2 regions of the Allobranchiibius huperziae genome follow, and region 2 is predicted to be linked to the other one. Evidence: predicted binding sites of a transcription regulator. Region 2 holds the regulator's gene; the other holds the start of a gene.

Region 1 (3,160 bases), 900 kb from region 2:
AGAGGGCGACGACCAGCAGCCACAGGCGCACGCTGCGGCCGCCACCGGCGCGGGCCGCCCAGAACGCGGCGACCTCGAACAGACCCGCGGTCTGACAGACCTCCGCGACGATGCTGATCGCGAGCAGGAAGATGAGCACGGGCCACACCGGCCCGAGCTCATGAATCAGATGCGTCACCGGCTGATCATCGCGCAGTGACCCGGAGTGACCAGGGTCTCGCCCCGGATGCGGGCTCGACGAGGTCCGCCTCGAAGCTCGGCTGCAAGGCCTCGCGCAGGGCATGCGGGGTGGTCGGCTCGTCGTCGAACTGGCAGAGCGCGCGGGTGACGAGCCCCCGGGTGTGCTTGGCGTTGTGGGTCGCACCCGGCACCTCGATGCGCACCCAGCGGCGCGCGACGGCTCCACGCGGGGTCCATGCGGCGGCGTACGTGCTCGACCTGCAGTCGACGACGAGCCGCCGCCCGGCCGCCGCGGTGAGCTCGGCCTCCAGCGGCTCGCGCCACAGACCGGCCAGCGGTCCGAGGCCCGGCAGGTTGACGCCCATCGAGAGCCGGTACGGCGGCACCTTGTCACCGAGCCGCAGAGCGCCGAAGGCGGCGGACTGCACCAGGATCCAGCGACGTGCGCGGCGCAGCGCGGCGGGATCGAGCGAGGCCAGATCGAGCGCGTCGTAGAGGACTCCGGTGTAGAGCTGCCCGACGGGCGTGGCGGGGGCGGTGCGCAGTCGGGCGTTGCGTGCGATGTCGTCGGTGAGGTTGGGGCTGACGCCGAGCACTGTGGCCGCGTCGGGTCGGCCCGAGACCTCGCCGAGAGCGTCGAGGACGGCATCGCGCGTAGCGCTCAGAGCGGGGAAGGAGAGGCGGGCGAGATCGAGGGCGGCGCCACGGCTACGACCGCGCTTGGACTCCGACGGGGGCAGCAGCACGAGCACGACCGCACCCTAGAGGGACTGCTCTTGAGCGCGACGTGCAGGGGATTGGGAGCGGTGCACGGGCTGTGGTCCAGCGCGTTCGGCGCGCCTGTGGACGGGCAGTCCAGAGCAAGGGGGATGTGGATAACTAGTGCTCGAATAATGTTGTCAAATATGAAGATTCATGCAATCAATCCTTGTGATGGGCATCGAACGCGCGTACGATGAGAGGCAGATCACAATCCGCTGGCCGAGTAGGAGAAGGGGTGGGTGCGGATGAGTGTCGAGGGGATCTCACGGGTGCCTGATGCGCCGCGTCCAGCCGCTCCGACGGTGATGCCCGCTGGCCCCGGTGCTGCGGCGGGGTTGCTCGCGGACCTGGACGTCCTCACTTCCCGCCTGAGGGACTGGCCCGGTGCGCTCTACCAGTTGAGCGAGGGGCAGCTGGGCGGGTTCGTGGCCACCATGGTCGGCCTGGTCTCCCGGGCGGAGTCGCTGGCGGCGGTCGCCACGACCGAGGCCGTCACCCGCGGGGTCGTCGCGAACTCCACCGCGACCGATGCCGGTGGCTGGGTCGGTGCGTGTGTCGCCGAGAGCGAGGGTGTCGCGGAGCCGGCGGTCTGCCGCCGGATCGGCTCGGTCGCCACCGGGTGTGCCGATCCGCGGAACCGGGTGGTGGCGGATGCGTTGGCCGCGGGGGTGGTCACGGTGCACTGTGCGCGGGTGGCGTTGCGGGAGGTTCCGAAGGTGTTGCCGGTGATCCCCGGTGCGGAGCGGGATGAGGTGCTGTGCTGGTACCTGGCGTTGTCGCACACCGGGACCCGCACGTTGCGGGACCTGTCGGCGCGGATCATCGGCCGGTTCGCCCCCGAGGTGTTGGTCGCGCAGGAGGAGCACCAGCAGGCCTGCGAGACGTTGACCTGGGCCGACCTGCCCAACGGGCTGACCCGGCTGACCGCGGACCTGTCCACCGGTCACGCCGCGGTCATCAAACACGCCATCCAGGCTCTTTCCGCACCCCGCTCTGACGGGAACACTGCTGATGCCGCGGCCGACCCGACGCCGAGCGCGGCCCCCAGTGCTCCTGGCGCAGTGACGGAGCGGGACACCCGCACCCCGAGCAAGCGGCGTGCGGACGCACTGACCGAGCTCGCCGAGGTGGCGGCCCGGTTGTTGGACGGGGACCGCTCGCACAGCAGCGGCACCGTTGGCGGGTCGGCCAAGATCGTGATCACCCTCGATCGTCAGACCCTGATCGACCAGCTCTCCGCCGCCGGTCACCTACCCGGGATCGGGCGGACGATCAACGGTGACCTGCTCGACGCCGGGACCCTGCGCCGGATGGCATGCGACGCCGACCTCATCCCCGCCGTCCTGGGTGGTGAGTCCGAACCATTGGACGTCGGCCGCACCAAACGCCTGTTCACCGGCGGCCTGCGCACCGCGATCATCCACCGCGACCGGCACTGCACGTTCCCCGGTTGCGACCGACCACCCGACTGGTGCGATGCCCACCACATCACCCCCTGGTGGGCCGGCGGACAGACAACCCTGAGCAACGCCGCACTGCTATGCGCCAGGCACCACACCATCGTCCACCGCGACCTGCTCACCGCCAACGTCACCACCACCGGCGTCACCTGGGACCTCACCCCCGGACTCATGCCGGGGCGGCCCGATGTTGCCGGGCGGGGCGCAGCATGAGACGCCGTCGTGAATGCCCCTGCTGTTCCTTCTCCGTTCACGGTTTGCAAGAGCGCGGATCTGGGAATATGAAAAGTGCGGTGTCGGATTCGGCATCCACGCTCGAGGAAAGGAATCGGCATGCTCGAGGACAGTGACATCACGAGTGGCGACAGTGGGACCGAGGGGCCGGCTGACGGCGGTGCATCCGGTACACCGGGTCAGCAGGACGGCGGCGCCGATGGTGGCGCGGGCGGCGGTGGCTCCGAAGGTCCCGCTGACGGTGGCGCGTCCGGTACACCGGGTCAGCAGGACGGCGGCGCCGATGGTGGCGCGGGCGGCGGTGGCTCCGAAGGTCCCGCTGACGGCGGTGCGTCCGGTACACCGGGTCAGCAGGATGGCGGCGCCGATGGTGGCGCAGGCGGCGACGGTGGCGCGGACGGCGGCGCCGATGGTGGCGCGGGCGGCGGTGGCTCCGAGGGTCCCGCTGACGGCGGTGCGTCCGGCACCCCGGGTCAGCAGGATGGCGGCGCCGATGGTGGCGCGGGCGGCGGTGGCTCCGAGGG
Region 2 (3,160 bases):
GCGTGTCTCCCTCACCCTCGACGATCGGCTCACACCGATCACTCGCCGTCCACGCCGTAGCCCCGCCGAACGAGCCGCCCACCTGTGGGTAACTCGTGGACAACCGGGGGATATCCGCGCTGTGCCTTGGGATAACCCGGGTCGACCTGGGGACTACATGTGGACAACTTACATCGATGTAACTACTAGATGTAGGGATCGTATTCCGGTGGAGGGGGTGATGCAACCTTTAGAGACTGCCCGGTTTCCGCGGGGTCGTTCGTGCTGGTCAGAGGGCCGCCGAGGGCGACACGGAGGCGGTGTCGGCCCTGCTACGGGGCGCCAGAAGGCGCGCGGCCGGACTCAGCGAGGCAGGCGCAGTTGCTCGCCGGCGAACACCTGCAGGGTGTTCAGTCGATTGGCGGCCTGCACCCGCTGCACCGCATTGCCGATCGGCAGCTGGGGGTAGGCGTGGTGGGCGACCGAGGACAGGGTCTGGCCCGACTGGACGACCACGGTGTCGTAGCGCTGCGCGGACCCGCCGCCGCCCACTGCGGCACGGGCTCCCGCCACTCCCCCGACGAGACATAGCAGGAGTGCGCACAGCGTGATCAGCAGGCGACCGCGACGAGTGATGTGCATCGTCGGCGCAGGTGCGTCCACGAGCGCGGGCAGATCAGGGACCGCGCGCAGGTGGCCGCGACGGATGGACGCGGGCGCCGTACGTCGCGATGCGCCGGGACGACCCGGCCGGGCAGGGGTGGCGGGAGTGACCCAGCTGGGAACAGCGGTGACGGCACTCATGAGATCCTCCGATAACTCGTCGATCGTACGTGTGTGCGATCGATCATCTGTCTGATGTCTAGCACGCGCGTTCGAGAAAATCCAGACACGCCCCGAACAGATGTTTGGAAAGTGTGTCCGACTCTCGTAATCTCGTGCTCACCTGCAGAACTGAAACACCGACCACCGACAGCCCCTGCTCAGCAGTTGTGAATCCGCGGAACGACGCCGAATACGGCGACTCATCGGTCCCGGGGACGCAGCCGTTCGGACACCTGGGGCGGGCGGTGGCAGCACGATCCACTCGGAGAGGGACGGACGAAGACCATGGCCAAGGTGCACCAGATGCCCGAGCGCGACGACGACGGTTTGACCACCCGACAGCGGCGCGTGCTGGAGGTCATCCGCAACTCCGTGGACCGGCGCGGTTACCCGCCGAGCCTGCGCGAGATCGGCGAGGCCGTCGGCCTGACCAGCCCCAGCTCCGTCGCTCACCAGCTGTCGATGCTCGAGCGCAAGGGCTACCTGCGCCGCGACCCCAACCGGCCGCGCGCCATCGAGGTCATCTCACCGGACCAGGACAAGGACCAGCGCGGCTACCGGGGCGGGTCCAGCGTCACCAACGCGCCGGACGGTGACCTGAGCGTCGAGGACGAGACCGGCATCGGCGACCGACGACCCAGTGCGTCGTACGTCCCGGTCGTCGGACGGATCGCCGCGGGCGGTCCGATCCTGGCCGACGAGGTCGTCGAGGACGTCTTCCCGCTGCCCAAGCAGATCGTCGGCGAGGGCGACCTCTTCCTGCTGAAGGTCGTCGGCGACTCGATGATCGACGCCGCGATCTGCGACGGCGACTGGGTCGTGGTGCGTCAGCAACCGACCGCGACCAACGGCGACATCGTCGCGGCGATGCTCGACAACGAGGCGACCGTCAAGACCTTCAAGCGCACCGGGGGCAAGGTCTGGCTGATGCCGCACAACACGGCGTACGACCCGATCGACGGCGACGACGCCGTGGTGCTGGGCAAGGTCACGGCGGTGCTGCGCAGGGTCTGAGCGACCGCGGTCGCCCGGCGCTCCTCAGGCGCGTTAGACGCCCGGTGCACCCACGGCCGGCGCTCCCAGTCGGTCCGCCAGCGCCGTCAGGGTGCTGCCCAGCGGCGCCTCAATCTTCAGGTCGGTCTCGCCGTCCCCGCGGGTCCATCCGTCGTTGATCACGATCACGGGCACGCCGATGCGGGCGGCCCGGCGCACGAACCGGTAACCGGACATCACCGCGAGCGACGACCCCAGGACGAGCAGCGCCGACGCCTCTTCGACGAGGCCGAAGCATTGCTCCACCAACGGTTTCGGCACCGATTCGCCGAACATCACGACGTCCGGTTTCAGCAGGTCCGAACCGCACACAGGGCAGTCGGCCGTGACGAACGCGCGCACGATCGCCTCGGGCAGCGCGACGTCACCGTCGGGTCGGACCGCGCCTCCGATCGCGCGGTCGAATCCGGGGTTGGCGTCGCGCAACCAGTCGTCCATGTCATCGCGGCGATGCGTGCTCGAGCAGGCCATGCAGACCACCCGCTCCAGGTTGCCGTGCAGCTCGAGCACCTCGCTCGCACCGGCCGCCTGATGCAGCCCATCGACGTTCTGGGTGATGACGCTCGTCAGGGTGCCGGCGGCGAGAAGCCTGGCGACCGCGCGGTGGCCGTCATTCGGTCGGGCAGCCGCAAAGCGTGGCCAACCGACGTAGGAACGTGCCCAATACCGCTGCCGCGCTTCATGACTGGCGCGTAGCTCGGTCACCGTCATCGGCTGCACCCGACGTACGCCGCGGGCGTCGCGGTAACTCGGCAGACCCGATTCGGTGGACAGGCCGGCTCCGGTCAGGGCGACCAGCCCGCCATCCGCCAGGTAGCTCGCCAGTCCGTCCCATTGATCCGGGCGCACTCCCTCGGGCACCGGGGAGACCGCAGACTCGAGCACGTCATCAGTGTCGCACCGGCCCCGTGGCCCCGTGGGTGCGCGGGTGGCCACTGCGATGCATGGCTGGTGCAGAACGAAAGCACGAAGATGGGTTCCGATGGATAACCTTCCATTATATGATTGGCGGATGATCGACGCTGCGGGCCTGCGGGTCATCCGGGCCATCGCCGACGAGGGCAGCTTCACCGCTGCGGCCACCTCTTTGGGCTACTCCCAGCCCGCCATCTCCCAGATGGTGCGCCGTCTGGAGGACCGGATCGGCACCGTCCTGGTCGAGCGCCTGGGCCGCAGCGTGCGGCTGACCGAAGCCGGCGCGGTGCTGGCCCGTCACGCGGGCCCCGTGCTCAGCGCCCTCGAGGCCGCCGAATCAGAGGTCGCCGCGATCGCCGGGTTGCGCGCCGGCCGCGTCCGCCTGATG

Evidence for each region. Region 2 encodes LexA, which represses DNA repair genes until DNA is damaged. Its sites were predicted from a motif close to TCGAACANNTGTTCGA; they were not measured.
Region 1: HNR15_RS06700 (HNH endonuclease signature motif containing protein) is a predicted target of LexA. The motif match lies at 1,121-1,136, and genes of this name have one in related genera.

Annotation. Positions count from the first base shown of each region.
Region 1 covers NZ_JACCFW010000001.1:1,395,401-1,398,560, forward strand. Annotated here, with positions in the region: gene HNR15_RS06690 (SLC13 family permease) at 1-178, opposite strand, end outside; gene HNR15_RS06695 (peroxide stress protein YaaA) at 186-932, opposite strand; gene HNR15_RS06700 (HNH endonuclease signature motif containing protein) at 1,188-2,615, shown strand; gene HNR15_RS06705 (BatC protein) at 2,736-3,160, shown strand, end outside.
Region 2 covers NZ_JACCFW010000001.1:2,294,554-2,297,713, forward strand. Annotated here, with positions in the region: gene HNR15_RS10790 (hypothetical protein) at 343-783, opposite strand; gene lexA (transcriptional repressor LexA) at 1,090-1,818, shown strand; gene HNR15_RS10800 (NAD-dependent protein deacetylase) at 1,852-2,742, opposite strand; gene HNR15_RS10805 (LysR family transcriptional regulator) at 2,870-3,160, shown strand, end outside.